DNA from 3 places in the Mesorhizobium sp. B2-3-15 genome. Region 1 is predicted to be linked to each of the others. Evidence: predicted binding sites of a transcription regulator. Region 1 holds the regulator's gene; each other region holds the start of a gene.
The links. The regulator LexA, encoded in region 1, represses DNA repair genes until DNA is damaged. The targets are predictions, from matches to a motif close to TGTTCNNNNTGTGTTCNG.

Region 1 (10,625 bases):
TGTTGATCGAGGTCGTATCGCAGACCACCGTCTGGCCGGCCGCCGCGCCGATCAGCCGCCCCAGTTGGTCGCCGAGCGCGACCGGCATGTCGAACCAGCCGGCGGTGTTCCAGGCACGGATCAGATCCTGCGCCCACTCCTGGGTCGCGGCCTTCCGCAGCTCGTCGAAGACGGCGGGTGCCGCGGCGCCGAGTGAATTGCCGTCGAGATAGATGACGCCTTCCGGCAAGATGAACCGGTCGCGCATGGCACGCAGCGGGTCCGCCGCATCCATGGCATCGACAGCTGCGAGATCGAGCGTCGTAGGCATCATTTGTGACATTCCCTGGTTATTCACGCCTTGGTCATTCACGCCGGGTTACTCACGAATCGCTTCGCGAACCGGTGCGGGCCCCCGGCTGCGCTTGAGGCTGGGCAAGGCAAGCATGGCCAGTACGAACAGGCCCGTGGCAAGCTTCAGGTCAGGCGGCGGCATGCCGGCCGCCAGGCAGAACGACACCAGCTGGTAGTAGATGATCGCGCCGGCGAAGGGCGCTAGCAATTGCCGCCACACCGTCTGCTTGCCGACGACGGCTTCGCCGATCATCAGCGCGGCAAGGCCGTTGATGAGAATTCCCAGGCCCATATTGACGTCGGCGAACCCTTGCGACTGCACCATCAGCGCACCGCTTGACGCCGAAAAAGCGCTGGCCAGCCCGACACCGCCTATGGTCGCGGCCCAGACATTGATGCCTTGCGCCTCGGCCATGTCAGGATTGGCGCCCACGGCGCGCACGGCAGTCCCCTTCTCGGTCCTGAAGAACATGTAGAGCAGCATGAAGGCGGCAAGCGCGAGGAGACCCGCGACGACAATCTTGCTGGCGGGGAAACCCGGCCGCGCGAACGGCACCCAGTCGAACACCGAGGGCGAACCGAAGACGGACAGGTTGGACTTGCCCATAATGCGAAGGTTGATGCTGTAGAGCATCGTCATCATCAGGATGCCCGCAAGCAGCGTGTGGATGCGGAAGCGCAGATGGATGAAGGCGGTGCAGCAGCCCGCCGCGAAGCCGGCGACAAGGGCGGCAGCAACGCCCATCAGCGGCGATGCGCCGGCGGCAAGGAGAACGCCGCAGACGCAGCCGCCCAGCGGAAAAGCGCCTTCGCTGGTGAGATCGGGAAAATTCAGCATGCGAAACGGGATCATGATCCCGAGCACGACAAAGGCCAGGATCAGACTTTGCGCCAGGGTGACCGGCATGATCGCGACGAAGCTGGTGAGAACGTCCCCAACAAAATCCATGATGATCAGCTCGCCAGCAACATGCGATCGGTCTTGACGGAGAAATGGCCGATCAGATCAATAACCGTGACCCTCGCCTTCTCCTGCCCGGCGACTTCCAGGAGCACCCGGCCCGCATCGAGCATGATCACCCGGCTGCCATAATCGACGGCGTGTTGCATGTTGTGGGTCACCATCAAAGTCGTCAGTTTCAGCGCGTTGACGGCGCGCACGGTCGCTTGCATGACGATTTCGGCCGTGCGCGGGTCGAGGGCCGCGGTATGCTCGTCGAGCAGCAGCAAGTCCGGCGATCCGCCGACCGCCATGATCAGCGACAAGGATTGCCGCTGCCCGCCGGAGAGCAGGTCGACGCGCGTGTCGAGACGATTTTCCAGACCGAGACCCAGGATCGACAGGCGTTCCCTGTAGGATGCAAGCCGGGTGGTGTTCAGCCCCGGGCGCAAGGTGCGCTTTTGGCAGCGCAAATCGGCCAGCAGCATGTTTTCCGCAACCGTCATGCTGGCGGCGGTGCCGCGCATCGGGTCCTGGAACACGCGCGCCAGTTTCGCGGCGCGCTTGTGCACCGGCATTGCAGTCACGTCGGCGCCGTTGATCAGGATCTGGCCGGAATCGAGGATCAGGGCGCCGGAAATGGCGTTGAGCATGCTGCTCTTGCCGGCCCCGTTGGAGCCGATGACGATGCCGAACTCTCCGGTGGCCAAGGACAGGCTGAGACCGTCCAGCGCGACCTTCTCGTCGGCCTGGCCCTTGTAGAACACTTTGCGCGCGGATCGAATCTCGAGCATCGTTTCTCCCTGACCTCGGGATGACGGCGCCGACGCCGTCACCCCAGCAGTTCCGATGTTAGTCGACGATGCAGCCGCAATCGGCCATTGAAGCCGGTATCTCGATGCCGAACGCGGCCATCGCCTTGCGCGAGATCGTTGCCATGTGGTCCTTGTAGGCCGGGCGCGACGGCGCGATCGTCTTGGGATCCTTGCCCTTGAGGATCTCGGCGGCGATGTTGCCGGCGTTGACGCCGACCTGCGTGTAATTGACCGCGAAGCTCGCCGGCACGGTGCCGTTACGGACCGCACTGTCATCGGAGTTGACGACCGGGATACCGGCCTGGCGCGCGGCCGCGGAGACAGCTGCGATCGCCGGCTGTATCAGGTTCGAGGCCGGGCCGTAGATCACGTCGGCCTTGCCGGCGAGCGAAGCGATGCGTTGCTGGATGTCATTGACGTTGTCGATGCCGACCTCCACCACCTCGAAGCCCGCGGCCGGTGCCGCCGCCTTGATCTTTTCGACCAAGGCAACGTCATTGGCCTCACCGGGATTATAAGGCACGCCGAAGCGCTTGGCGTTCGGCAGCAGCTTCTTGGTGAAGGCCATCACCGCGGCGACGTCCTGCAGATCGCTGGCGCCGGTCATGCCTTCGTCTCCGGCGTCCCATGACGGCACCAGCTTGGCCGCCACCGGATCGGTGACCGCGGCAAAAACGATCGGAATGCCGGAACCGGCGAGCGCTTTCTTGGCGATCTGTGAGACCGGCGTGGTGATGGTGTAGATCAGCTTGGGTTGCTCGGCCTGCAGCTTGGCGATCATCTGCGGCACCAGCGATGCATCGAAATTGGTGTGGCTCTCCGTGTAGACGACGTCCTTGCCCTCGACGAAGCCATTGTCCGTCAGCGCCTTCTTGAAGCCGGCTATGGCGGCGTTCAATTGCGGATGCTCGCCGAAATTGGCAATGCCGATACGGATCTGATCGGCCGCGGCACTGCCGGCGCCGACCATCAATGCGCCCGCCAGGGCCAAACCCGACAACCAAGCGGATTTCGACTTCAACATCATTTCCTCCCAGATTTGATCAGGGCCGCTCGGAAACGCGGCTACTACGGCGATCATGGTCAGTCCGCCGGTCTGTGTCAAACATTATATATAATTGTTGCTAGGACCCGGTATCATATATACTTTCGCCAGACGACGGATTGATCACGATGCTGGATGAAACAAGTTCCACAAAAACGGAAGCCGCCTATCAGCTGTTGCGGCGCGACATCCTGACCACGCGCCTCATGCCGGGCGCCCCGCTCAAACTGAGTGCGCTGCGCGGCACCTATGGCGTCGGCTGGACACCGTTGCGCGAAGCCCTGTCGCGGCTCGAGGCCGAACGCCTGGTCACCGCGATCAGCAATCGTGGTTTTGCCGTGGCTCCGGTGTCGCGGGCCGAGCTGGAGGATCTGGCACGCGCCAGGATGGTGGTCGAGATACCCCTGTTCCTCGAATCGATGGAAAAAGGCGGCAGGGAGTGGGAGGATGCCGTGGTCACCGCCCACTACCGGCTCTCGCGTTGCAAGACGGCGGTCGACGATCCCTCGGACGCGGCCGTCGACAGATGGGACGAGAACCACGAGGCTTTCCATGCGGCGCTGCTGAGCGCCGCCACATGCGACTGGCTGTTGCGGTTCCGCTCGACGATCTCGGATCAGCTGCGCCGGCATCATCGCTTTCTTGGTCTGGCGCCGACACTGCGGGCCGCGGCCGGCCTCAAGGATGGCTATGAAGAGGCAATCGAAGCGCTACGCGAAGCGATTGCGATCGAACACCATACCGCGATCATGGAAGCGGCGCTCGACCGTGACGTCGAGCGGGCCAAGGCGCTGATGACGGCGCATATCGGCTACACACTGCACGTCTATGTCCACAGCGAAGACAGCGGCGCTACCAGATACGCCGCTCGCGCCGGCAGCTTGAAGGCGGGTTCGGGATAACTTCAGCGCTTCCGCGACGCCTATTCGAACGCGCTGGCCGGAGTGCGCCGAACGCCCCGATCCATGGCCGCCCGAAGCTACCAATCGTTGGCATTTTGGTTTCGTTTCGTTCCGCGAATAATGGCTCCGCGAATTATACGTCCCTCCGAGGAGAAGCCTTCCAACTAACTGATGCCAAAGCCTCGTCGGCGGATGGGCCACAGGCCATTAACCAAAACGATTTCAATGCGCCTGCCGACGGCGGAAAGGACTGGTTGCCGCCCGCCGTCGCGGGCAAAAAACTTCAGACCCCTTAACAAATTCATTAAACTTTAAACGGTTGCAGAACACAACTGGAACAGATAGTGTTTGTTCTGGGTTTGTTTTTTCGATTCTGGTTCAACCTTTCGTTCAATGTCTTGGGGGCCGCCATGCTGACACGCAAGCAACATGAACTGCTGATGTTCATCCACGAACGGCTCAAGGAAAGCGGGATACCGCCTTCCTTCGACGAGATGAAGGAAGCACTCGATCTTGCCTCCAAGTCGGGGATCCATCGCCTGATCACGGCCCTGGAGGAGCGCGGCTTCATTCGCCGGCTACCCAATCGGGCGCGCGCGCTGGAAGTGCTGCGGCTGCCGGACTCGATCGCGCCGGGCCTCAATGCGGCAAAGAAGTTCTCGCCAAGCATCATCCAAGGCAGCCTTGGCCAAGGCAGTCTCGGACGCCAGATCAGGCCGGCCGCTGCGCCTTCGCGCCTGCCCGCGGCCGGCAACGACGACGACGCGGTTTCAGCCGTGTCCATCCCGGTCATGGGCCGTATCGCCGCCGGTGTGCCGATCGATGCCATCCAGCATCAGACGCATTCGATCTCGGTGCCGCCGGACATGATCATGGGCGGCGAGCACTATGCGTTGGAGGTTAAGGGCGACTCGATGATCGAGGCTGGTATCTTCGATGGAGACACGGTCATTATCCGCAATGCCGACACGGCAAGCCCGGGCGAAATTATCGTGGCACTGGTCGACGAAGAGGAAGCGACACTGAAGCGGTTCCGCCGCAAAGGCGCTTCGATCGCGCTCGAAGCCGCCAATCCAGCCTACGAAACGCGCATTTTCGGGCCGGACAGGGTCAAGGTACAAGGCAAGCTGGTCGGGTTGATCAGGCGCTACTGAACCGGCTTGTTATCGGGCTTGTCGGGTTTTTTGTACGGCGGCAGCCCCCTCGCCTCGCGTGAGAATTTTCGCTGTTCGTGCCAGGGCCGGTATGGTCCGTCGACGGCAAATGCGATCGCGGCCCGGGTCGTGGCCGACTGGGGATTGAAGAAGACGGCAGCGCTTCCCTTGCGGGCGAGCTGCCGTTTGGTGACGACGAGAACCAGTGGATTGTGGCAGGCGTCATAGGCGGTTGCGTCATTGACGATGATCAGGTCGGCGAAAGCGCAGGCTTTCCAGGTGGTCTTGCGGTCCTCGACATAGGCAATGATCGCGCCGGAAGGGTGCCTGGCAAGGCACAGGCCTTCGCGGCAGTAGAAGGGCGATCCCGGCGGCAGGTCGGTGGGACTGGCAACATCGAATTGCCTGTCTGTCGTGTCGAACATTTCCGGTTTGACGATTGTTTCGGAGATCAGGGCGCGTTTCCAGTTGTCGGTTGCGAATTCGTTCGGACGTTCCCGGTTGACGGCCAGTTCGCCATTGCCGATCGGCAGCGCGACCAGCCGCGCATCTTCCGAGATCAGCACATCGGGCGCGCGTGTGTGCGACACAGTCAACAGGCCGGCGAGCGCGAATGGCAGCGCCGCGAGCCGCAGCCATGTCGTCGCCATCGTCGCGATAACCAGCGCGACGGTGACCAGCAGCACGGATTGCTGCGAAATCAGCCCGACTCCATCGACCGGAGAGCGCTCCGATATCCACGCCGACACGGCGATCATTGCGGTCAGGCCCTTGCCCATGAGGTAGAGAGCCGGCCAATCCAGTCCGAATGGCATCAACAGCGCGCTGGCGACGGCCAGGAACATCACGACCGACACGATAGGCATCACGGCCAGATTGGCGAACAGGCTGAGCGGCGATACCCGCTGGAAATGCCAGATGGCAAACAACGCCGTGGCGCTGCCGGCGATAATGGACGTCATGGCCAATCCACCTGTCGCCAGCAGGAATTTTCGCGTCAGGAACCCGGGCAGCGATCGCTTTGGCGGCGGTGGCCGCGTCTTTCCCGCACGGTGATCGGCCCAGCCGGCATAAGCGCCAACCAGGGCCGCGGTCGCGGCGAACGACATCTGAAAGCTCGGGCCGACGACCTCGTGAGGCGAGACCAGGATGACGGCGATCGCCGAGATCCCCAGATTGCGCATGGTCAGCGCAGCGCGATCGAAGAAGACGGCAATCAGCATCACCGCCAGCATGATGAAGCTGCGTTCGGCGGCAACGACGACACCGGAAATGATGAGATAGGCCGCGATCGAGAACAGTGCGGCGGCGGCCGCGTATTTCTTCACCGGCCGGCGCGCGGAAAAGTCTGGAAACAGCGCGAAGGCACCACGCAGCAGACCCATGATGGTGCCGGCCACAAGCGCCATATGCAGTCCCGAAATAGAGATGATGTGATAGATGCCGGTACGCCGCATCGCTTCATTGATTTCATCGGGTATGCCGGCGCGCACGCCGACGATCAGCGCCGCCGCGATCTCGCCTTCAGCGCCGCCGACGCTGCCCCTGATGTGGTCGGCGATGGCTTCGCGGGCATTTTCGATGCCTGAAAAAAGGCGAGCCGATAGCGGCATCTCACCGTCGTCGGCGGAAACAACCGTTGGATTGCCGAGAAAGAAGCCGCTGCCGCCGATGCCGGCGAAATAGCTGTCAAAAGAGAAGTCGTAGCTGTCCGGCCGCACCGGGCCGGTCGGCGGCAACAGTTTGGCGTAGCCTGTGATGAGCGAGCCGGCGGTCATTCCCGGCGGTATCTTGCGTGCGGAAAGCCGGACCCTTTCCGGCGCATAGCGCAGTTTCGGCCGGGCGGTCGAAATCACGTCCATGGTCAGCCGGATGCGGCCGCTCTCCATCTCCTCGATCGAGACCACGCGGCCGGTCAGTTGCGTGGAGATTTCCGAACCCAGCATCCGGGTTCCGGCTCGCCATGTTTCGACCTTCGCCGCGAGCAGGCCCAGCGCGCACAACAGCACTGCCATGAGACACAGATGGGTTTTGGGCCAGGAACGCGAGACGAAGGCACAGACCGCCATCAGCACCACGACCGCGACGGGCTTTGCAAAGTCGGGCTCGGACGCCAGCGAGAAATAGGCGATCGCCCCAACGGCCAGACAGACCGGCACCAGCAGGAACGCGATGCCTCGGTCGAGTTCAAGCTCCGCCGCCCGGGTCACGCCATGGCGCAGGCGAGGCAAGGATACCAGGCCGATTTGCCGGCGCACGCGCGCGATCCTGCCCGCGGCAGGAGCCGGCGCCGGCGCCTGCCCACCTGCCTGCAGCGACCTGGTTTCGGGTGCAGCCACGAGCGGAGATGGCAGTGGGATCGTCGCAGGCGCCGCAAACAGGGATCGCTCGCTGACGCCGATAGCGGCATCCTCGCCCCGATCCGAGCCCCGGCCTCGTCCAGTCATCGGGTCTGCCCCTTGCACCCTCGACGTCCTATGCTACATGAACGCGCAACGCGCGAAAGTCCGCACGCTCTGCACCCAGCTTCAGACGTTTTCCGAGAGTTCCATGCCCGACAAGGTCATCACCCGTTTTGCCCCCTCGCCGACCGGCTATCTGCACATCGGCGGCGCGCGCACGGCGCTCTTCAACTGGCTCTATGCAAAGCATACCGGCGGCACGATGCTGCTGCGCATCGAGGACACCGATCGCGAGCGTTCGACCGATGCGGCCACATCGGCCATTCTCGATGGCCTGACCTGGCTTGGCCTTTCGTGGGACGGTGACGCGGTCTCCCAATTCGAGCGCGCGCCGCGCCATCGCGAGGTGGCCGAGGAGCTGGTGCGCCTGGGCAAGGCCTATTACAGCTACGAGACTTCAGCCGAGCTCGAGGCAATGCGCGAAGCTGCACGCGCCAAGGGCCTACCGCCACGCTATAACGGCCATTGGCGTGACCGCGACCCCTCGGAGGCGCCGTCCGGCGTCAAGGGCGCCATCCGCATCAAGGCACCGACCGAGGGCGAGACGGTGGTGCAGGACCGGGTCCAGGGAGACGTGCGCTTCCCCAACAAGGATCTCGACGACTTCATCATCCTGCGTTCGGACGGCAACCCGACCTACATGCATGCCGTCGTCGTCGACGATCACGACATGGGCGTCACCCACATCATCCGTGGCGACGATCACCTGACCAACGCCGCCCGCCAGACCGTGATCTACAACGCCATGGGCTGGGACGTGCCGTCGATGTCGCATATCCCGCTGATCCACGGCGCCGACGGCGCCAAGCTGTCGAAGCGCCACGGCGCGCTCGGCGTCGAAGCCTATCGCGCCATGGGCTATCTGCCGGAGGCGCTGCTCAATTATCTTGCGCGGCTCGGCTGGAGCCATGGCGACGACGAGATCATGTCGATCGAGGACATGGTCTCGTGGTTCGACATTGGCGACGTCAACAAGGGCGCGGCGCGCTTCGATTTCGCCAAGCTGGAAGCGATCAACGGCGCGCATATGCGACGTATGGCCGACACCGAGCTGTTCGATATCTTTATCGCCACCTTGCCCTATCTGGAGGGCGGCCCGGCGATGGCGGCTCGGCTCAACGAGAAGAACAAGGCGCAGCTGCTGGCAGCACTTCCGGGCCTGAAGGAGCGCGCCAAGACGCTGGTCGAGCTTGTCGACGGCGCCGCCTTCCTGTTTGCCGCGCGGCCGCTGCCGATCGACGACAAGGCGGCACTCCTGCTCAATGACGACGCGCGCAAGATCCTGCGTGGCGCTCACGAAGCTTTGAAGTCGCTGTCAGGCGACTGGACGGCGGCCACGGCCGAGGCCGCGATCCGCGACTTTGCGCTGGCTGGCGGGCACAAGCTTGGCGCCGTGGCCCAGCCGTTGCGGGCTGCGTTGACCGGCAAGAGCACGTCACCGGGCGTATTCGACGTGCTTGCCGTTCTGGGGCGTGAGGAAAGCCTGGCGCGCGTAGCGGATCAAATCGATTAGGAGCAAACTGGCCCAAGAAGATTGGCATTGAAAGGCGGGTTTCGCAGTGCAACATTAGGCCTTGGCCCAATCTGGCACGCACCTCCTAGAATGCGGTGGCGAATACGCGCATTGCGGTGATTTCGACGTGTCGCTCTGCGGAATTTGCCTTTGCCGGCATGAGGAAACAAGAAGGAGTTTGCAATGACCGAAGCTGCGAAAAAACTGGATGTGGGCGGCCAAGAGGCCACGGCAACGCTGGAATTCGCCGGCAAGACTCACGAATTCAAGGTGCGAAGCGGCTCGGTCGGACCTGACGTCATCGACATCGCCTCGCTCTACAGCACCACCGGCGCCTTCACCTATGACCCCGGCTTTACCTCGACGGCAAGCTGCGAGTCGGAAATCACCTTCATCGATGGCGACGCCGGCATCCTCCTGCATCGGGGCTATCCGATCGACCAGTTGGCCGAACATGGCGACTTCCTCGAAGTCTGCTACCTCCTGCTCTACGGCGAATTGCCGACCAAGGCGCAGAAGGACGATTTCGACTACCGCGTGACGCGCCACACAATGGTGCACGAGCAGATGTCGCGCTTTTTCACCGGCTTCCGCCGCGACGCGCACCCGATGGCGGTGATGTGCGGCGTGGTTGGCGCGCTGTCGGCCTTCTATCACGACTCGACCGACATCTCCGACCCGTACCAGCGCATGGTTGCCTCCATGCGCCTGATCGCCAAAATGCCGACGATCGCGGCCATGGCCTACAAATACCACATCGGCCAGCCCTTTATTTACCCGAAGAACGATCTCGGTTTCGCGGCAAACTTCCTGCACATGTGCTTTGCCGTGCCGTGCGAGGAGTACAAGATCAACCCGGTGCTGGCGCGCGCCATGGAGCGTATCTTCATCCTGCATGCCGATCATGAGCAGAACGCTTCGACCTCGACCGTTCGCCTCGCCGGCTCCTCGGGCGCCAACCCGTTCGCCTGCATCGCCGCCGGCATTGCTTGCCTGTGGGGCCCGGCCCATGGCGGCGCCAACGAAGCGGCGCTCAACATGCTGGGCGAGATCGGCCATGTCGATCACATCCCGGAATTCATCGCTCGCGCCAAGGACAAGAACGATCCATTCCGCCTGATGGGCTTTGGCCACCGCGTCTACAAGAACTACGATCCGCGTGCAAAGATCATGCAGAAGACGGCGCATGAGGTTCTGGGCGAACTCGGCATCAAGGATGATCCGCTGCTCGACATCGCGATGGAACTGGAAAAGATCGCGCTGACCGATCCCTATTTCATCGAGAAGAAACTCTACCCGAACGTCGACTTCTATTCCGGCATCACGCTGAAGGCGCTGGGCTTCCCCACCACCATGTTCACTGTGCTGTTCGCGGTTGCCCGCACGGTCGGCTGGATCGCCCAGTGGAAGGAAATGATCGAGGATCCACGCCAGAAGATCGGCCGTCCGCGCCAGCTCTAC
Region 2 (10,625 bases), on a different contig from region 1:
AGGTGCCGCTCAGGACCGATACCACCAGGAGAATACGGCGATCGTGACTGCCATTGATCCAGAACATGGCCCCGATCGTCGAGAGCAGCGCGGTAACCGTCGCGTAGGTGATCACGAAGCCGACCCCGTCAAGGCCCATGAAAGTCACGGCCGCGCAGACAGCCATGGCGGCAAATGTCGGCGCGATCGCACGCCTGTGCTCGCGCACGCCGAGATACTGCATGGCCGAAATGCAGATGATGAGAAAACCCAGGCTGAGTAGCGCCAGCGCGATCTGGCAAAGCAGCGGATCGGGCTCCCTGGTATAGCGCCAGAACAGGATCACATGCGCGACGAGCACGATAATGCCGCACGCCACTGTCAGCACGAAGCCCGCCCGCGGCGCCGTGAGCCAGATCGCAACCATGGTAGCGGCTAGACAGGTACCCGACAGCGCGGCTGCGAGCAGGAGCGAACTGAAATCCAGCATATCGGGCGGAGGCCTCTCGAGCGTCGGCGGTTGCGCCGCATTCTAGGTCAGCGGCAGCCCTCGGATATGATTTTCGGGCGATCTCTCGGCCCAAGCTGCGGATAGGGTTTACAAAGCGTCGATGCCACCTGTGCCAAAATCGCCCCCCTGGACGGCGCGACCATCAACCGGCATCAGCCCTTGTTCAGCAAGGCGAGGTTGGCGTCGACAACGGTGGGATCGGTCATGCCGGCCTTCGCCTCGAGCAGCAGCGCCCGGGCCTTCTTCTTGTTGCCGCGCAACAGTTGCGAATAACCCATATTGTTGACGATCTGCGGCTTGCGGCCGGCAACCTTCAGGAGCTGGCCGTAGGCGCGGTCGGCGAAGTCGAAGCGGCCAAGTTCGTCATAGGAAGCCGCAAGCCCCATCCAGGCCTCGGCATTGTCGGCCTTCAGTTCGACGGCCTTGCGGAAATGCGCTTCGGCAAGACCATAATTGGCATCGCGAAACTGTGCCTTGCCTTCCGCCAGATCGGATGTGGCGACATCCTTCCCTGCAGGCTGGATCGCAGTGGTCTTGGTCGTGTCGACGTTGTTGTTCGTCGTACACCCGCTGATCATTAGGACGGCTGCCATCATGGCCATCGCCGCAAATTTTATCTGACGCATGCCCTGCCCCGTCGCCCGATTTGCCGGGTCGTTCTTCGGGAAAGAGACTACAGGACAGCGATTAAGCTTCGGTGCCGAAATGCAGCTAACTTTCAGTTTCCGGAATAGCAATCATTAACCACCGGCGCGTGCCCGTCAAATCTCCGCGGACGCGAGCGGCGCCGCAGCGAGGCCCAGCAAGAGGGTGCGCAACAATATTTGCATGGACTTCTCGCTCATTTAGGCCGAAGCGGGTCCGATTTACCTGCCGTACCCAATAACTTTCTTGCAATCGCCTCGGCGGACTTTTGCGGTGAACACCATCACCTCGCCCGCACTCCAAAATACAGCTAATGGGCCGTCATTTTGACGATGATGGGAATGACCGCGATCATCAGCACCACCGGCAGGATGCAGACCACGACCGGCACCGACATCTTGGCCGGCAAGGCATGGGCCTTCTCCTCGGCCAGCGACATGCGCTTGTGGCGCATTTCGTCTGAAAACACTCTGAGCGCGCCCGACAGGCTGGTGCCGAGTTCCTTCGACTGCTGCAGGAGCGTGGCGAAGGAGCGTACCTCGTCCAGGCTGAGGCGATCGGCGAGCGCCTTCAGCGCGTCGTCCAAGCTGCGTCCCGCCCGAAGTTCCAAGCACACGAGCTGCAGGTTCTGGCTGAGCGACGGATAGCTCTTGGCGAGTTCTTTCGAAACGCGCTCGACGCCGGCTTCCATGCTCATGCCGGCGTCCGAACAGACGATCATCAGATCCATGAAATCGGGGAAGCCGTTGCGGTATTCGCGCATCTTCTCGCGCACCTTCTGGGTCAGCACCAGGCCCGGCAAAAAATAGCCTGCGGCCCCCGACAGGATGATGAAGGTCCACCGGCTGGTCATGGTCGCGTCGGGACTGGCCATCCACCGGTTGAGCACGAAGACCGCGAACGTCGTGCCGATCATTGCCGTGAACCGGATGAGGAAGAACATGCCGACGGCGCGCGGCTCCATGTAGCCCGCCTGGATGAGCTTCAGGCGCAGCCGAGCGACATTTTCCGGGTCGCTCTTGGCATAGAATTCCTGCGCCCTCTTCACCGCTTGCTCGCGCACGACGCCGCTATTCTTCTTCTGCACAGGTTCGGGCCTGGCGGCCACGGGACCCTGGTCGACCTTGAGCCGGCGCTTGACGTCGTTGCGGTCGCCCTTCGCCACCACCATCGGCCAGGCGACAGCGGCCGCTCCCGCGGCAAGCAGGAGGACGGCCACCGGCATCAGCGAGGTCGGCGCGAGGGAAGCGAGGAATTCAATGACGCTTTGCATGTCAGAACTTGAAATTCGACATTTTGAACATGATCAGATTGCCCAGCATCAGCCAGCTGACCGAGCCGCCGATCATGTACCATGTCTTCGGCACGCCCCAGACGTCGCTGTAATATCCCGGCATCATGGCCATGATGGCGGTGAACAGCAGCGCCGGTACGGCCGTCAAAATGTAGGCCGAGAGGCGGCCTTCCGTCGAAATGGCGCGCACCTTGCGTCGCAGCTTGCCGCGTTCGCGGATCGTCGTCGACAACCCATCAAGGATCTCGCGCAGATTGCCGCCCGAACTGGTCTGGATCGACACGGCGGTGATGAACAGCGGCAGATCCTCGTGGCCGACCCGGTCGAACAGTGCATTCAGCGCCGTGACCAGGTCGGAACCATAAGTGACTTCGTCGGCAATGACGCCGAATTCCGTGCCGATCGGATCGGGCATCTCGCGCGACACCATGGCGATGGCCACCGGCACCGGATGACCGGCCTTGAGGCCGCGCGTGATCAGCTCCAGCGCTTCCGGCAGTTGCATGCCGAAACGCTTCAGCCGGCGCTTGCGCATGGAGCGCATCGCCATGACCGGCAGCAACGGCACCAGCACGACGAACAGGATGAGCCCCATCAGCAGCGGCAGCCCGCGCCAGATCGCGGCCAGGGCAACGGCCGTCGCCACACCGCAGGTGATCGTCAGGAATTTCGAAAGCGGCATCACCATGCCCGACTGCGTGCGCAGGGCACGGAACCGGTCGGGCGAAAACAGCGACGTTCCCTCGTCGAGACCGCGCTCCTTGCGCAGCTGGATCAGCACCTGCTCCTGGCTGATCTTGTTTTCCTGCAGTTTCATGCGCCGGTTGATGGCGGTGCGCTTGTCGCTGCGTCCGGCATAGAGCAGGTAGATCGCCTCGGCCACCATGATGCCGGTCAGTGCGGCTCCGGCATAGACGACATATATCGCGCTGAACCCGTCGAACACGCCGGCTACTCCTGCGGCCGGCCGGGTTCGAAATAACGTCCGGGAAAGTCGATGCCCATGGCGCGCAGGTCTTCCAGGAAACGCGGCCGAATGCCGGTCGCCTCGTAGTAGCCAAGGATCTTGCCATCGGCCTCCATGCCGGTGCGCACGAAGCGGAAGATCTCCTGCATCTGGATGACATCGCCTTCCATGCCGGTCACCTCGGCGACGCTCGTCACCTTGCGCTTGCCGTCGGAAAGTCGGGTCAGCTGGACGATGATGTCGATGGCGCTGGCGATCTGGCTGCGGATCGACTGCACCGTCATCGGCATGCCGGTCATACCCAGCATCTGCTCGAGGCGCGAAATGCAGTCGCGCGGCGTATTGGCGTGGATGGTCGCCATCGAGCCTTCGTGGCCGGTGTTCATGGCCTGCAGCATGTCGAAGGCTTCCTCGCCGCGGCACTCGCCGAGGATGACGCGGTCGGGACGCATGCGCAGCGCGTTCTTGACCAGGTCGCGCTGTTTGAGCTCGCCATGGCCTTCGATGTTGGCGGGACGCGTCTCCATGCGTGCGACATGCGGCTGCTGCAATTGAAGTTCCGCCGCGTCCTCGATGGTGATCAGTCGCTCGTCTTCCGGAATGAACGCCGACAGCGCGTTGAGCATCGTCGTCTTGCCTGTGCCGGTGCCGCCCGAAATGATCGTCGTCTTGCGGGCGTGGACGGCCGCGGCCAGCACTTCGGCCATGTTCTGTGTGATGGCGCCGAATTCGACCAGCCTGTGCAGGCCAAGCTTGTTCTTGGAGAACTTGCGGATCGACACCAGCGGACCGTCGACGGCCACCGGGCGGATGGCTGCGTTGAACCGCGAGCCGTCCAGCATGCGAGCGTCGACCATCGGTTGCGATTCATCGACGCGGCGGCCGACGGCGGCCACGATCTTGTTGACGATTCTGAGCAGATGCGCCTCGTCCTTGAACGGGATATGGACCTGCTGCAGCTTGCCTTTCTTTTCGACGAAGCAGTTCTGATGGCCGTTGATCAGGATATCGTTGATATCGGGATCCTTGAGCAGCGGCTCGAGCGGGCCGAGGCCGACCATCTCGTCGACGATGTCGTCAACCAGCGCGTCGAGTTCGGCGGTGTTGATCGCCATCCGCTCCTGGCGGGTCTTTTCCGATACGAAATCGTGCACTTGCCGGCGCATCTCCTCCTTGGGCAAGCGCTCCAGCGCGACGAGATTGATCTCCTCGAGCAGCATCCGGTGGATGCGCACGCGGGCATCGAGCACCTTGTTGGCATTCTTTGCCGGCGCCGCCTCCGCCTTCGCCGGCAAAGCCTTCCGGCTGGTCGGGATGACGACTGCATGATGCGCGACCGGCGTCGATTCAGCCGGACGCGGACGCGCGTCACGGTTCTGCAGGGTGGAAAAACGGCTGGTCATCCAGCTTTCCTTTTCAAGAGGCCCCTGCCGAAGCCGAACAGCGACTTCGACTTGCTCGCGGTTGCCACCGCCTCTTCCGGAAGAATGATCTTCTTCAGGTCGTTGACGACATTGGCGTTGGGATCGATCTCGTGCAGCGGCACGCCGCGGTCGACCGCCTCGCGCACCAGCCGGTAGTTGTTGGCGATGCCGCCGACAAAATGCTCGCCAAGGATTTCCTGGACGTCCGCCTGCTTGATGCCGTTGTCGAACATCTTCTGCTCGAAACGGTTGACGATCACGTTCGGCTTCACTTCCTTGCCGGCGGTCTCGTAGACGGCCTGGATCAGCCGCTGCGTATGGCGCAGGCACGGCACCGTCATTTCGGCAACGATGTAAAGCTTGTTGGAACCGAGCAGCACAGTTTCCGTCCACGGAAACCAGGTGCGCGGCATGTCGATGACGACATTGTCGAAATAGGCCGAAACGAGGTCCAGCATGCGCACCACGACATCGGTCTTGAATGAGCGCATTTCGGACGGATGCGTCGGCGCCGCCAGCACACACAGTCCGCTGGCGTGCTTGGACAGCATCACATCGAGCAGTTGCCGGTCGAGGCGCTCAGGCTGGTTCTCGATTTCGGTGATGTCGAAACGCGGCTCGAGATCGAGATATTCGGCGCAGGCACCTTGCTGGAAATTGAGGTCGACCACGCAGGTCGAGGCGCCGCGCGTCACCGAATGATGCAGCTGGAACGCGGTCTGCAGTGCCAGTGTCGTGGTTCCGACGCCGCCGGCGGCGGGCATGAAGGTATAGATCTGCGACTCGGTGTTTTCCTCGCGCCCGGGTCCCTGCAGAGCCCGCACGACCGAACGCACGAGGTCTGCGGTGGTGATCGGCTTGACCAGGAAATCGGCGACCTTGAGCTGCACCAGGATGCGCACGGCCGCGGCGTTGAACTCCTGGGTGACCACGACCACCGGTGCCTTGCCCTCGAGCCGGCGCATGACGCGCTGCAGGGACTCGATCTCCTCGAGTTTCGCTGCATCCATGTCGACGATGACAACGCCGAACTCGGCCTCCTGGACCTCGCCGCGCAGCTCGGTGACGTTCTTCTCCACCGTCATGAGCTGGATGATCTCGGAGGCGGCGAAGGCCGTCTTCGTGTCCTGCGCGAAGGTCCGGTCTGTCGATACGAGCAGGATTTTCTTGGTGCTGTTTGCCATTCTCGCCGCCTGTGAGGTCGATCGCCGTCTGGATCAGTTGTCGGTGGTCGTTTGCGCTGCCTTGGCACCGGCCGCCTGATCGGGCGTGACGGGTCCGGCACTGCCGCGCTTGGCAGGCACGAGAAGTTTCGTGTTCTGGACGCCGTACTTCCACGGGTCGACCATCTGCATGACGGTGTTGGCGGCCTGCGCCTCGCCGGCGCCGGACGTCACCCCCTCGCTGCGCACGTAGTCGTCGCTGGTGCAGCCGCTTGCCAGGCCGGCAAGAAGCAGGCCGATGCACGATCTCAGGATCAGACGCATGGCTCAGTCCTTCGGCAGGTCGAGGAAATGACCGACTTTGGTGGCAGGAGCGGCCCGTGCGGCACTGCCGTCGGCCAGCGCCAGCGCGCGGCCCGTATCCGGCGCCTTCACCTCCTCGGTGTTGTTGAGGAAATAGTCGACATTGCTGGCTGGCTCCGTGCCATCGGTCGGCTCAGCCATTTTCTTCGACGGATCGACCGGCTTGACCAGATAGGGCGTGACGATGATGACCAGGTCGGTCTCGCGCCGCTGATAGGATTTCGACGAAAACAGCGCTCCAAGCACCGGCATCTTGCCAAGGCCGGGAATGCGAGACGTGGTAATGTCGTTCTGGGACTGCAAAAGCCCGGCGATCATGAAGCTCTGGCCGTTCTTCAGGTCGACCGAGGTCTTGGCGCGGCGCACGATGAAGCCGGGCACGGAAATGTTGCCGATATTGTAGGACGCCGACGCATCGATCGAGGAGACTTCCGGCGCGATGTCGAGGCTGACCAACCCGTCCTTGAGTACGGTCGGCTTGAAATCCAGGCTAACGCCATATTTCTTGTAGCTGACCGAAATCTTGCCGTTTTCCTCCGAAACCGGGATCGGAAATTCGCCGCCGGCCAGGAAGCTCGCTGTCTCCCCTGAACGCGCGATCAGGTTCGGCTCAGCCAGCCGACGGGCAAGGCCGCGCTCTTCCAGCGCCTTAATGGCAATGTCGATCGAGACGCCGTTCGACAGCAGTCGGCCGATGATCTCGCCGGTCCCCGCCGCTGGGACCGTGCCCGGATCCAGTGAAATGTCGCGACCGCCGAAGCCGTAGGCGAAATTGGCGCTGTATTTCGCGCCCAGGTCCTGCCCTGCCTGGCGGTTGATCTCGACGAACCGGACATTGAGCTGAACCTGCTGCGACGAAGAGATATTGACCGAGTTGATCACTTCCTCATTGCCGGAAAAGCGGCTGGCGATCTTGCTTGCCTTATCCGCTGCAACCGCGTCATCCGCCTCACCCGACAGCACGACACGGCCGTTGGCCGAGCCGACCTTGATCTTGGCGTCCGGCACACTGGCACGGATAGTGTTCGCCAATTGGTCGGTGTCGAGCGTCACCTCGATGTCCACGGTGCCGACGAGCTGCTTGTTCTGGTCGAACAGCGCAATGCCGGTGGTGCCGAGATTGTTGCCCAGCACATAGAAGGATTTGTCGGTCAGCGGGTTGACGTTGGCGATCTCCGGATCACCGATGACGATCTGGTAGAAGGCCGCGCTCGTCATGATCGTCTTGGGCTTGCCCTTGGCAACCTTGATCGACGCATTCTTGGTCGACGAGACATAAACGATGTCGTTGTCCGCCTTCGCCGCTCCGGGCAAGGCAAGCACGCCGCTCGCAGCCAGGGTAAACGCCATCGCCAGGGCGCGCACCAAGCGCGACCGAGCCGTCATTCGATATAGGGTACGCATCAACATTGTCCCGTCCCGCCCGGTCCCCACCGGTCTTTACTTCTGGTCCCGCGTTGGAACCTGATATTCCTCGGCCTGCGTGCCGCGCGTCACGATGATCGTCTTGAATTTCGGCTTCTCCGGCTCCTTCGCTATGGCATCGAACAAGGAGCCGGCCACGGCCTGCGTCTTGGAAGCGACGGATCCGCCGAAGGAAGAGATGGTGGTGACGCCGTTCTTGCCATCGCCGCCTTCGCTGGCGGAGCGAAGCGACAGCGACAGCGTTCCGACGGTGCGGGCAAGCGCCACTTTCTGCGCGCCGTCGCTCGTCACCTCGAGGGTCACGGAATTGGCCACCTGCGGCGTCGTCTGGCGCTCGTCGGCGCCCTGCCCGACGCTGAGCACCTTGGCGTCGGCAACGACGATCTCCGAGGTGATGGTCGAACCGGCAGCCCCTTGCGCGTTCTTGGCGACTTCCTGGATTTCGCCGGCATCGCGCGTCAGCACGACATCGACCCGGTCGCCCGGCGTGACGAAGCCACCGACGCCGGCGATCTCGTCGGTGCGGATGGTGACCGCCCGCATTCCGGGCGTCAGCATGTTGGACAGCGTCGCGCGGCCGTTCGGTCCCGACAGCTTTGCGAGCAGCACCGGCTCGTTGATCTCGATCGGCGACAGCGCAACCCGGCCGCCTTCGCCGAGCAATCCATCGATGGTGGCAAAGGCGCCCTGCGGAAGGGAATCCTGCGGCCACGGGATTTCGCTGAGCTTGGCGCGGTCGAGCTCCATGCCATAGCGCAACGGCGCGTTCGCCACCACGATGGTCTTGAACTCGATCCTGGGCGCGGCCGGAGCGGCGATCGAGGCCGTTTTCTCCTGGGCATCGGCCTTCGCTTGGCTCTTGACCCAGAAATCCGCGGCAAAGATCGAGATCGCGCCGAAAACGGCGGCGATGCCGATCATCGTTATGGCCTTGCCCCTCACGCCGAAAACCCCTGATGCCCGTCGTTTCTTGTTATGTTGGGCTCACGCTAGGCGGCATTGTTAAAGAATCAGGAATATTGCGCGGCGGCATTTGACCTATTTCCGCCCGCTTGGTTATCGAATGGTTTTAGGATAAGAGCAGTTAAATCCCCGAACGTAACAGGAACCTCCGTCGCTTGGCGCTGAAAAGCGTGGCAGTATCGACGGGGTGATTCGCAGCTTGGACTCTATGGCAGGCATGGACGACAACAACGATCTTTTCGGCAATCTGGAGAAACAGCCGCAGCCGGTTCGCACGCCGGCGCGCCCGGCGGATCCGCTGGTGCAGGCGGCCGCCAGGCGCCCAGCCGCAACCAAGGATGGCAGCGAGGGCTACAGCGCCGCCGACATCGAGGTGCTTGAGGGCCTTGAGCCGGTGCGCCGCCGGCCAGGCATGTATATTGGCGGCACCGATGACAAGGCGATGCACCATCTGTTCGCCGAGGTCATCGACAATTCGATGGACGAAGCGGTTGCCGGCCACGCCACCTTCATCGATGTCGAACTCTCCGCCGACGGCCATCTCACGGTCACCGACAATGGCCGCGGCATTCCGGTCGACATGCACCCAAAATTCAAGAAGCCGGCGCTCGAAGTCATCATGACGACGCTGCATTCGGGCGGCAAGTTCGACTCCAAGGTCTACGAAACATCCGGCGGCCTGCACGGCGTTGGCGTCTCCGTCGTCAACGCCCTGTCGGATCATCTCGAGGTCGAGGTGGCACGTGGGCGCCAGCTCTATCGCCAGCGCTTTTCGCGCGGCGTCCCGGTGACCGGACTGGAGCAGCTCGGCGAAGTCCACAACCGGCGCGGCACAAAAATCCGCTTCCATCCCGACGAGCAGATTTTCGGCAAGGGCGCGGCCTTCGAGCCGGCGCGTCTCTACCGCATGACGCGTTCGAAGGCGTACCTGTTTGGCGGCGTCGAGATCCGCTGGACCTGCGATCCCTCCCTCATCAAGGAAAAGGATCAGACACCGGCCAAGGCGGAATTCCATTTCCCAGGCGGCCTCAAGGATTATCTGAAGGCGTCGCTCGGCGATGAATTCCAGGTGACGCGCGAAATCTTCGCCGGCAAGAGCGACAAGCAAGGCGGCCATGGCTCGCTCGAATGGGCGGTGACCTGGTTCGGTGGCGACGGCTTCATCAATTCCTACTGCAACACCATCCCGACCGGTGAAGGCGGCACCCACGAAGCCGGCTTCCGAAACGTGCTGACGCGCGGCCTGCGCGCCTATGCCGACCTCGTCGGCAACAAGCGCGCCTCGATCGTCACCTCGGAAGACGTCATGATTTCGGCCGCCGGCATGCTGTCGGTGTTCATCCGCGAGCCGGAATTCGTCGGCCAGACCAAGGACAGGCTGGCGACGATCGAAGCGATACGCATCGTCGAGACCGCGATCCGCGACCCATTCGACCATTGGCTGGCCGACAATCCGCAGGAAGCCTCGAAGCTGCTCGACTGGGTCATCGCGCGCGCCGACGAACGGGTGCGCCGCCGCCAGGAAAAGGAAGTCTCGCGCAAGAGCGCAGTGCGCAAGCTGCGCTTGCCGGGCAAGCTCGCCGACTGCACGCAGAACGCGGCGGCGGGTGCCGAACTCTTCATCGTCGAAGGCGATTCCGCCGGCGGCTCGGCCAAGCAGGCACGCGATCGTGCCAGCCAGGCCGTCTTGCCGCTGCGCGGAAAAATCCTCAACGTCGCCAGCGCCGGCAATGACAAGCTGGCCGCCAACCAGCAGATATCGGACCTGATCCAGGCGCTCGGCTGCGGCACGCGGTCAAAATACCGTGACGAGGATTTGCGCTACGACCGCGTCATCATCATGACCGACGCCGACGTCGACGGCGCACACATCGCTTCGCTGCTGATCACC
Region 3 (10,625 bases), on a different contig from region 1:
CGGAGTCGAAAACGGAAACTCTCCCACGAGCCCAACCGGCAAAGGCGTTGGGTCCGGAGCCTTCCGGATTGTAGCGCCCGCACATCGTTCGGAGCGTGTCGGCTGCGATCTCGATATGGTCTGACGGCTTTGGCCCCGTGATCCGCAATCTCCCGCGGCTGCCAGGGCGTGCAAGGCTGGCCAGCAGCGTCCACGAGCCAGGAGGCGGCGGTATCTCTCCACGCCTCGAAATCCAATTGTGGCGCTGCGATCCCCTGCAAATCCGGGGTGGCGAGCGACGGATCGCTCTTCCAGAAGAAGGTCGCTTCTCCGCCGCTGTTGCGAAGCGGGAGCGGCGTCCGATATTCAAAAACGCAGGGAACCGCGATGTGGTCCTGAAAATTGCGCCCAACGCCCGGGAGATGCTGCACCACCTCGATGCCGGCCGCGGTCAGGTCGCGCTCATCGCCGATACCCGATTGCATCAGCACCTTGGGCGTGTTGATGGCACCGAGCGAAAGAACTGTCTCGCAGCGTGCCAAGGTCCGATGGATAACGCCCTCGTGGACAAACGCCACCCCGACGGCGCTTTTACCCTCCAGGAGGACGCGCGTCACCAAGGCGCCGGTGAGCACGGTGAGGTTCTGCCGGTCCATATAGGGGTAGATATAGGTGCGAAAGACCGACTGGCGGCGGCCGTCGCGGATGCGGAGATTGAACAGGGCGGCACCGCCGTTGCCTTCCATCATTTGGCCGTTGTGGTCGTCGAAGGTCGGAATGCCGACGGTTCTGGCGGCGTCCACTACCGCCGGCGCCACAGGATGCGGATCACGCGCCGGCTCGACATGGACGAGACCGCCCTTGCCCCGCCGCAAGGGGTCCGGCACCCCTTGCCAGTCCTCGATGCCGCGAAAGATGCCGAGAACGGCATCGTAGCCCCAACCCGGATCGCCGGCTTGTTTGGCGAAATAGTCCCAGTCGTTCCGGTGCCCGCGCGCCCAATTGGTGACGTTGACGCTCGAGCCGCCGCCCAGCACCTTGCCCATGGAGAGCGGCAGCCGACGGCCGTTGAGCAATGGATTGGGCAAGGCTTCAAATCCCCAATCACGTCTCGTGCCGAAATTGGCCGGCCATTGTCCCGGGTCCCAGACGCGTTGCACGTCATCGGTCCCGCCGGCCTCGAGCAACAGCACCGAGGCGTCGCCGGTCTCCGCGAGACGGCGCGCCACCACCCATCCCGATGATCCTGATCCGCAAACGATGAAATCGTAGGACGGTCGGATATCGGCCGCGAGTTGGCGCTGGTTGGCGTGGATACGAACATCGAGCTCGGATGTTGCGGTGGTTCTTCCCGACGTCATGCTGGATCTCCGTGTGGGCGGGTGTGCGCGGACATTTTTGAGAATGGCGGCACGAGCTTCGCCGCCCTCCAGGTAGGGCCGAGATTCCGAATGATCGAGATCGGCGTCCGATCGTGCACTATTTCGCCAGGTGCGCTGGCTGCTGTTCCGGCAGACGGCCGTGTTGAACAGCCGCGTAAAGGATCTCTCCGCGACTTAGGCCGATGTCCGCAAGCAGGCGGTCGTCCAATTGCAGCAGTTTCATGATGTCGCGCCGGATCTGACGCCGATGCCTGAACCAAGCCGCAAATTGTCTGACTGGTTTCAGCAGACCCGCGCCCCAAGAGGAGATGCTGGGATCCGGCCCTGTTGAACCAATGCGGGGGTGACGCGTCTCCGAGGAGACGCTTGCGTCAAACATTCGGCGTCCACGGTCCCTGACCGGGAGCGCGGCAATGTGCCAGCCGGATGGTATATCACTTGCGCATGCTGGCGCCGCCGTGCCTGACGCCCCAGCCCAACCTAAGCGAGCCCCAGCCTTGAGAAAACGATTGGAACAAAAAGGGATCAAACGCATTCCCTAGGCTACGACAGGAGATTGCAATGGAAGACTTGCGCGCAAAAACCGATGCAAACGTCGAGAAAGATCCCGACCAATGGGTGAGTGGTGACGACCCGATGACGCCGTCCCAGGCCTCCTATCTGAAAACCCTGTGTGAGCAGGCTGAGGATCAGGAAAGCTTTGCAGACAACCTCAGCAAGGCAGAGGCGTCTAAGCGCATAGATGCACTGAGGGCAAAGCTGAAACTTTAAGCACCGGCTCGGGCGCTCTATCGTTACCAAACTTGACCTTCCGTCTCGCGCGATGGAGCGGTCGCGATTGCCAAGCCGTTCCTGATATTGCTGGCAATTTGCGGGAACTTTTGGCAGGGCGAGACCTTCTCCATGTTCGAAACCACAGGAGGAACGAGTGGCCAATCTAGGAAGACTTGCGATCGCTATGCTGGGGGTTTTGGCTTATCAAAACCGCGACAAGATCGCGGAGGCGATCCGCGGAGCGGGAGAGCGCGATCGCAATAATCCGCAAGGCGGGATACTGGACCAGGTGTCGAAGGGCCTATCCGGCACCGCGCTGGGCGATATTCTTGACCGCTTTAGAAATGCAGGTGCCGGGTCGAAGGTGGACTCCTGGGTTGGCACTGGGCCGAACCAGCCGATCGAGGCGCACGAGGTGGAAACGGCGATTGACGCTCAGACACTGGAAGCACTTTCCCGCCAGACCGGCCTCTCGCGCGAGGAGCTGATTGCAAGGATTACCAGGGATTTGCCCGATGCGGTTAACCAGATGACCCCGGACGGCACCCTCCCAGCAGACCACCGAACAAAAGTCCCAGACCAGCCCAACCTGCTCGACGACGTGCCTTCCCGGCGATACAAAGCTAATTCCACATGACGGAAGCGGACTGGAGAGGTGCGAAACCGAGGAGATTGGATCGAGCGAGCAATGGCAGCCGGAAAGTAGGGACAAGCGAAACGCCTATTGTGGATCGCCAGACTGCGAAGGCTATGTCGGAGCTCGACCTCTTGGCAGTGCTGCTTGATTCGCGCTGGCGCATCCCGGGAACGCCAATTCGGTTCGGACTGGATGCCCTGGTAGGCCTGGTGCCTGTGCTGGGAGATACAGCAACCGGTTGATCTCGGCTTACATTGTGCTGCGAGCCCGCAAATGCGGCGCTGGGAAGCTGTTGGTTGCTCGGATGTTGGCCAATGTGCTGTTTGATACCGTCTTGGGAAGCGTGCCCGTCCTCGGATCGGTCTTCGATGTTTACTACAAGTCGAACAACCGCAACATCCGCCTGCTTCGTGGCCATCTAAGCCGTCAGGTTGCTGAACGGTAGTTCGCAGGGCATCACCCATGCGGCGTTCGCGACCGGGAAGCGGCCGGTGTTGGCCGGAGACGATGCCGTTGCCGCCAACTTGGAATGTTTCATCCAGCCGCACTCTCGGAACTGGCTGCGGAATCTGCGCCACCTTTGTCGATGTGGGTTCAATGAGTTCGGCAAAATCGGTGAAGACCGATCTTTGTTGCGCCGCTGGCAAATCTGCGCAGCGATCAGGTGATCGGTAAGGTCGATTCCGACAAAGACAGCCAGCGCTTTGCTGAGGTGATCGGAGCTATGCCGCTTTTGCGCCCGATGCCTAGGAACCATGAACCGACCTGCTGGTTTGGACAGCACGCCGGGTGGTCGGCGTGGCAGTTAATGGAGAAACCCAATGACACGAGCATTCACGACTACAGTATTGGCGGCCGCGTTCGCTATGCTCGCCCCGTCCGCCTTTGCGCAATCGGCGGATGTTCCCAAGCCCGCATCACCAGCCCAGGATCGGACGGCGGACGAAGCCGGACAGAACCAGCAAGCAATGCGTCAAATGATGCGCGAGATGATGGATGAGATGCTGCAGGAAAAAACAGCAAAGGATCGAGACCCCGAGGCAGATTGGCGACACAGGGGCCCAAGGCTTCAGGACGACGAGATGAGCGATCGTGATACGGGACGTATGAAGCACGGCCGCAGGGCGGGAGCCGATATGATGCAGGGTGCCAAAATGAGGATCACGTTCGCCATCATGGACACCGACGGTGATGGTACACTGTCGCGGACGGAGGTTCAGGATTTCATTGGGCGAATTTTCAACGCTGTCGACGAGGACGGCGATGAAAGCGTCGACATGCAGGAACTCCAATCCTTTTTCCGTCCCGGAGGAGACCAGGACCGACGTTAGCACCGACAGGTTGTACCTCGGCCTGCTCGACGTCTGAAGCTAGGGCCCACAGGAGATGGCTCGGAGCACGGTATTTGGCTCCCCACCGTCTCATGCTCCGCCGATACTCGGTAGGATCAACGGGGTAAAGACCTGCGCAGAGCTCGCACGAGGCTGGACGGCTGTGCCCGTCGACGACCATAGGTCAAGCATTCCAAAGAAGTGGCTCTAGGCAAGCATTGCGAGGTTTAGGGGCAAAGATGCATCTGGTCCAGATTCTGCTACCTCGCGCCGACAACGCAGGAAAGCCCTTCGCCAAGCAAGAGTTTGACCGTGTGAAGGAGGAGCTCGCGCTCCGCTTCGACGGTGTCACCGCGTATTTGCGCGCGCCTGCGGAAGGTGTGTGGAGGCAGGGAGCAGACGAGATCGTCATCTTCGAGGTTATGACTCACGAAGTCGATCTGCCCGATTGGCAAAGGCGGCGTTCGGAATTGGAGCGGCGGTTCCGCCAAAAGCAGGTTGTGATTCGGTATCTGCCGATGGCTTTGGTCTAGCGCCTGCGGCAATGGTGTGGCCCAGACGATGACCGAGTGCATGCCGCTTCACGTCTGAGGTATACTGCAAGGCAGCTTCGGACTCAGTGCGCCAAACCGCTGATTCAAACTCAGTCAACGGTGGCTCGGCTGTCCTCAAAGGACGATGGCTAGCTGACGGTCTGCACTTCCTGACGGCCACTTTGACAAGATAAACGCCTAGCTCATGCGAGCGGTGCGCATATCGTCAACGACGTCTGGGGTCTGCAGCGCGAGCCCGACATTGCGCGGGTGGCGGCCGAAACCGGCGCCGGGCTCGTCATCATGCATACCGGACGGGATCGCGACAAGCTGCCCGATGTGATCGCCGACCAGCTGGCGTTCTTGGGAAAATCGCTTGAGATCGGGCGCGGCAAGGTGTTGCCGACGGCCATATCGTGCTCGACCCCGGCTTCGGCTTCGCCAAGGAGACGGCGGAGGAAAACCTCGATCTGATGGCACGGTTTGCCGAGCTTGGCGCGCTCGGCTTCCCGCTGATGGCCGGTACGTCGCGAAAGCGTTTCATCGGCACCGTCACCGGCCGCGACGCCGCCGACCGGGCGGCCGGCACGGCGGCGACCAGCGTCATTCTCCGGCTCAAGGGCGCGCATCTGTTTCGCGTCCATGATGTCGCAATCAACGTGGACGCGCTGGCGGTGGCGGATGCTATGCTGGCGCGGGAAACCGGATCGGAACGCTGAGCCATGTATGTCATCCGCATGAAGAATTGCGCCTTCTTTGCCCGGCATGGCGTGCTGGACGAGGAAGAAGCGCTGGGGCAGCGCTTCTATGTCGATGCCTCGCTCACCGTCGAGCCGGGACGCGCGCTCGTCGATGACGCCATCGGGGAAACCGTCAACTACGGCGTCGCCTTCACCGTCATCGAGGAGATCATCACCGGACACCGGCGCTTCCTGATCGAGGCGCTGGCCCTGGAAGTCGCGAAGGCTCTCACCGGGCGCTTTCCCCAGATCCGGAAAGCCGAGGTCACCGTTCGCAAGCCCAATGCGCCGGTGCCTGGCGTGCTCGATTACGTCGAGGTGACCGTTGTCTGGCCCGAATAACACCGTCTATCTGAGCCTCGGCGGCAATCTGGGCGATCCGGCGGCGTCGCCCTCAAGCTCATTTCCTGTAAATTTGCATGTTGGAAGATCCCTCTGGACAGGGTTCGAACTGCCTCAACCCTGGCTTCGTCAACGCACCGCACCTTCTGCCGCCCAGCGTCACCGGTCAGCCGCCGGCGAGACGGACGACGTGTCAGGGCTCGTTGTTGCCCAGACGCACTGCTACTTGGTGGGGTATCACAAAGATCCGCTTGCCTTAACACACGTTAGTTTCTTCCGCTTGCTTCCAACTTATAAAGTCGAGCGATGAGTGATCCCCGGCAAGCACGCAAGATCTATTTGGAAGCAGCTCACCTCGGTAGCCGTCGGGCGCGGGCGAGCGCTGAAGACTTGCTTCGTACCATTGAGGAGACACGGCGCCTTATCCAAGCGTCCCGCGACTTGCTGTCGCGGCTCAAAGCGGCTGAGCTTCGAACCTGATCACCACCCTCAGAAGCCGCTCTGATCTGCTGACAGATTGTGTGGGAACATCCCCATGCGGCAGGGCGTCCCTGGCCATCTCGGCCAGTGCTGTGATTGGCTCTCGCTGGGCGGCTTCCAACCGGGGAAGCACTGTGCCCTCGGTACCCAAAGACTTTGCCGGTATCGCCGAGGTCGAACAAGCGGGCCTTTCGGGCGTGCGAATGAAGCCGATAGTCGGAGGTTGGTTGCGTGGAAAAGGTCACGCTCATCGGTTCGCTGGCAGCGCTGTGCTCAATGACCAGTTTTGCCCCGCAAGCCTGGAAGATCATCAAGACCCGGGACACGGCTGGCATATCCGCGTGGATGTATGCCATCACTGTGCTGGGCTTCGTGCTGTGGCTGACTTTCGGCATCATTAAAGGCGAATGGCCCATCATAGTCACCAACGCTGTCTGCCTCGTGCTCGCCACTTTTATCCTGCTGATGAGGGTCCTTCCCAGTTCCAAGAGGGAGATGGTGGCGGACGCAATCGATCCTTCGCCTGGCTCCGAGAGGCCTCGCCCGCCCGCGTCCTGAGGCCTGTCTCGTTAGCTTGACCCGGCCCTACAGAGTTCGCCCGCGTCGGTGGCGTCTCGCGGCATGGCGGGGATGTCACGTGCCACAGAAGGTCTGCAGAACGCGCTCGTGCGGCTTGGGTGGTTTCGCATAATAGGACAGCGTGGGCTGTTCCTCGAACGGCCGTGACACGACTGCCAACAATTGCTCGAAGATTCGGAAGTCATCGTCCTCCACCGCAGCCTTGATCATTGTCTCTACGCGATGGTTGCGAGGAATGAACTTGGGATTGCTGCCGTGCATCGCGGCTTTGCGCGTCGAGGTGGCGCCGCCGTCCCGCGCCGAGCGATTTCGCCAGCGCATCGACCAGGCATCGAAGGGGCCGGGATCCTCAAACAGCCGCCTCGCGGTAGCTTGGGCGCCAGGGATGTCGAGGTCATCTCCCAGCAAGCGGAAGGTGAGCGTGAAATCCGCTCGCCCACGCGCCATCACATCCAACAGATCGTTGGCAAGGTCCAAGTCACCGTCAGCTTCATTCAGCAGCCCAAGCTTTGTCCTGAACCCGCGATGTAAAATAGCTTCGTAGCGAGCGTGAAATTCCCCTAGTGCCTGCTCGGCCTGCGAGATTGACTCACCCTCGCGCTCGCTCAGGAGCGGCAGCAGGGTCTCGGCGAAGCGTGCCAGATTCCAGACTGCCACCCGAGGTTGGTTGCCGTAGGCGTAGCGGCCATATTGATCGATGGAGCTGAACACCGCTTGCGGATCGTATGAATCCATGAACGCGCACGGTCCATAGTCAATCGTCTCTCCGGATATCGACATGTTGTCGGTGTTCATGACGCCGTGGATGAAGCCGAGCAACATCCACCGCGCCACCAGTTCCGCTTGCGCCGCGATCACAGCCTCGAGCAGAGCCAGGTAAGGTCTCGGTTTCCTGGCCGCCTCGGGAAAATGACGCTGGATGGCATAGTCGCAAAGAAGCTTCAGCGCTTCTACATCATTGCGGGCGGCAAAGTATTGGAAAGTGCCGATACGGATATGACTCGCCGCCACCCTGGTCAGCACAGCCCCTGGCAGCTGACGCTCGCGGTAGACTGGGTCCCCGGTAAGCACCGCCGCAAGACTTCGGGTGGTCGGTATGCCAAGCGCAGCCATTGCTTCGCTGACCACGTATTCACGAAGCACCGGACCAAGCGCAGCACGGCCATCGCCGTTGCGCGAAAATCGGGTCGGTCCTGAACCCTTCAGCTGGATATCCCGACGCACGCCGTGCATATCGACGACCTCGCCCAGCAGTGCTGCGCGTCCGTCGCCCAGTTGGGGGACGAAGTTGCCGAATTGGTGGCCAGCGTAGGCTAAAGCTATAGGGTGCAGTCCATCTGGAAAATTGTTCCCGGCAAGCACGGCGATCCCAGCAGGGCTCCCGAGGTGATCGGGATCAAGCCTTAACTCCAGAGCTAGGGGCTCGTTCAGCCGGATTAGCCTGGGGTTTGAAACCGGGTGGAGAGGGGCACGCGCGAAGAAATGATCCGGTAACTGGGCATAGCTCTGCTGAAAGGGCCAGATCGGGCTCCGCATGGCTGATCCGGCTGTGGATGAAGGCATGAGGTTCTCCTTCGCTGTGGCAGAGGTCGGAACCATGTCGATCACTGCGTCGATGCCGATGTCAACCCGCGGCCGCCGGCTCGCTCCCGGTTCATCCCGCGGCTTTGTTGGCTTTCCCGAACTTCTGCTCCGGTGCTGCCGCCGCACCCCCGCTCCAAACGCCTGCAGCGCGCATGGCTGGCTAAGGCGTCGTTCCTGCCCTGTGCTACCGCACGCGCGGCTACAGCATTTGGCCTGCTTGGGTTTCAAAGGGGCGGCCTGCATTTCCCTAACCGCCTTCTCGGGTCGCAGGGCACTGCTCCAGTGCTCCTGCTTCACCTTGTGCTTTGATCGGGCCATCTGTGGAGAACCGAATGCCGCCCGCTTCAAATGCATTTCGAATCGCTGAAAGTTTACGCGGGCCAGGCACTCGCCGACCGCTTTCGAAATCTCGTATCGCACCTTCGCTGAGGCCTGACTTCACGGCGAGCCGCACCTGCGGCCAATTCAGCAGACCTCGCGCTATCCGCGATTGCTCCGGCGTCAGATCAGTCACCGAACTCTCTTCTCGCCATCGAGCCCGAGCCCATTTGATGCATCGGACGGCCCCAGGCTGCTCCCCAGGATGCGTCTCAGCGCGGCCAACCGCGACGACGGCGACATCACGGCCGCCCATATATCTGCGCGAGCCAGGTCTGCCGGTTCCTAACCAGTTCTAAGCCTCCCCGAGGAGGAGGTGTCTGCCGCTGCGAGACGTCGAGCGAGAGGGCTGGGGTTCTACGTCTCGTGCGCATCGGGGCCCGGAGATGAAAATTGGACGCATTGGCGAATTGAAGGTGGAGGTCATGAGATCCCTCGATCAGGTTCTCCGAACCGAAATCAACCCAATTTGTTCCGGCTCGATGCCCGTGACGGCCGCAGTATAAAGAAAAGCGTGAGCGGAAACTGCTCAGCATTCCTCGCTACGCACTTCGACGCCGTCGGCTTCCCGAGGGGAGAGAAACGAACCTGGAATGTACGTCAAATGTCTACAGTCAGGACGCCCCCAGGATTCCCTCCTATGACGCTCGAGCCTGTGCGCGGCATTGTCCAAAAGCTCGTGAAAGGGACCGGAGTGACGGCGGCACAAGCACTGGAGTTCATTTCGCTGCTCGGGACGAATTGCGCATCCTCGTCCGAGAGGCGAAAGCTCTGGCCAAGGGTCCAGGCGCCCCGGAACTGCAGCCGTTGAGTTGGCAAACGCCTCGGGCCCTTTAACAGGTCCTTCCCAGACCGGGTGCAAGGAACATTAGCGCCCAGCCCAAGTTCGGCACGTAACGCAATCCGGTCACGAAAATTGACACAGGCCACTTCCCCGAACGTTTTGATCCGTAAGCTTCAGACAATCTGTGATCTGACGCAGTCAGATATCGGCATTTTAGAGGCGATCGAATTCCAGAAGCGGGACTTTCAGGCCGATCAGGACATTGTGCGCGAAGGAGATCGCCCCACCCATTCATTTGTGATCCTGGAGGGTCTGGTGGGGTCCACAAAATTGACTGGGGAGGGTAAACGGCAGATCACATCGTTCTTTGTTCCGGGCGACATTCCTGATCTCCACGGAATGCACCTGTCTGTTTTGGATTGTACCTTCTCACCACTCACGCGCGTCAGCGTTGGCTTCATGCGGCATGATGCGTTGCGGGCCATTTGCGACCAACATCCTTCGATTGCGACGGTGTTTTGGCGCTCGACGCTGATCGACGCGGCTATATATCGAGAGTGGGTCACCAACGTTGGAAGGCGCGACGCGTATGCCCGCATGGCGCATATTCTGTGCGAACTCATCGTCCGCCTTCGCGCTATGGGGCTCATCAAGGACCATGTGGCGGAGCTTCCGATTACGCAGGCGGAACTTGCCGACGCCTTGGGCTTGTCGACCGTGCACGTGAACCGAACGCTGCAGGATCTTCGAGGCGACGGACTGATTGTTACCGAGGGCTCCCGATTTCACGCTGTTGACTGGCCTGGCCTCGTTCGAGCCGGAGACTTTGAGACCGCCTACCTGCACCAAAGGAACGCGACGAGCTTGTGAGGTGGAGGTGGGTTCTATGGCGAGATATTTCTTTGACACCTACGAAAGCGATGCGGTCATCAAAGATGAGACAGGCATCGAATGTGGGGGGATCGAAGCCGCACGAAACGAGGCGCTAGCAGGTCTGATCGACTTGACTCGAGACTCCCTGAAGGACGTCGACGGGCATCAATTGGCGATTGAAATCCGGGACGAGAATGACAAGAAGCTGGTCAGGCTGAGCCTCTCTCTT

Region 2: parE (DNA topoisomerase IV subunit B) is a predicted target of LexA. The motif match lies at 8,864-8,881, and genes of this name have one in related genera.
Region 3: FJ954_RS10650 (DUF3072 domain-containing protein) is a predicted target of LexA. The motif match lies at 1,872-1,889, and genes of this name have one in related genera.

What each region holds. Positions count from the first base shown of each region.
Region 1 is NZ_VFVO01000014.1:32,259-42,883, forward strand. It holds gene kynU (kynureninase) at 1-310, opposite strand, end outside; gene FJ954_RS25225 (ABC transporter permease) at 359-1,282, opposite strand; gene FJ954_RS25230 (ABC transporter ATP-binding protein) at 1,288-2,067, opposite strand; gene FJ954_RS25235 (ABC transporter substrate-binding protein) at 2,126-3,112, opposite strand; gene FJ954_RS25240 (GntR family transcriptional regulator) at 3,262-4,035, shown strand; gene lexA (transcriptional repressor LexA) at 4,446-5,189, shown strand; gene FJ954_RS25250 (ComEC/Rec2 family competence protein) at 5,183-7,636, opposite strand; gene gltX (glutamate--tRNA ligase) at 7,740-9,164, shown strand; gene gltA (citrate synthase) at 9,348-10,625, shown strand, end outside.
Region 2 is NZ_VFVO01000003.1:441,898-452,522, reverse strand. It holds gene FJ954_RS09395 (GGDEF domain-containing protein) at 1-469, opposite strand, end outside; gene FJ954_RS09390 (tetratricopeptide repeat protein) at 643-1,116, opposite strand; gene FJ954_RS09385 (type II secretion system F family protein) at 1,446-2,408, opposite strand; gene FJ954_RS09380 (type II secretion system F family protein) at 2,410-3,375, opposite strand; gene FJ954_RS09375 (CpaF family protein) at 3,381-4,799, opposite strand; gene FJ954_RS09370 (response regulator) at 4,796-6,004, opposite strand; gene FJ954_RS09365 (hypothetical protein) at 6,038-6,307, opposite strand; gene FJ954_RS09360 (type II and III secretion system protein family protein) at 6,311-7,756, opposite strand; gene cpaB (Flp pilus assembly protein CpaB) at 7,787-8,713, opposite strand; gene parE (DNA topoisomerase IV subunit B) at 8,952-10,625, shown strand, end outside.
Region 3 is NZ_VFVO01000004.1:226,706-237,330, reverse strand. It holds gene FJ954_RS10660 (GMC family oxidoreductase N-terminal domain-containing protein) at 1-1,208, opposite strand, end outside; gene FJ954_RS10655 (DUF1127 domain-containing protein) at 1,459-1,740, opposite strand; gene FJ954_RS10650 (DUF3072 domain-containing protein) at 1,923-2,132, shown strand; gene FJ954_RS10645 (YidB family protein) at 2,290-2,772, shown strand; gene FJ954_RS32350 (DUF4112 domain-containing protein) at 2,769-3,014, shown strand; gene FJ954_RS31955 (DUF4112 domain-containing protein) at 3,029-3,217, shown strand; gene FJ954_RS10635 (EF-hand domain-containing protein) at 3,594-4,103, shown strand; gene FJ954_RS10630 (hypothetical protein) at 4,343-4,636, shown strand; partial or broken gene folP (dihydropteroate synthase) at 4,832-5,355, shown strand; gene folB (dihydroneopterin aldolase) at 5,359-5,718, shown strand; gene FJ954_RS10610 (SemiSWEET transporter) at 6,430-6,756, shown strand; gene FJ954_RS10605 (protein adenylyltransferase SelO) at 6,832-8,340, opposite strand; gene FJ954_RS10600 (helix-turn-helix transcriptional regulator) at 8,609-8,995, opposite strand; gene FJ954_RS10595 (Crp/Fnr family transcriptional regulator) at 9,656-10,393, shown strand; gene FJ954_RS10590 (hypothetical protein) at 10,410-10,625, shown strand, end outside.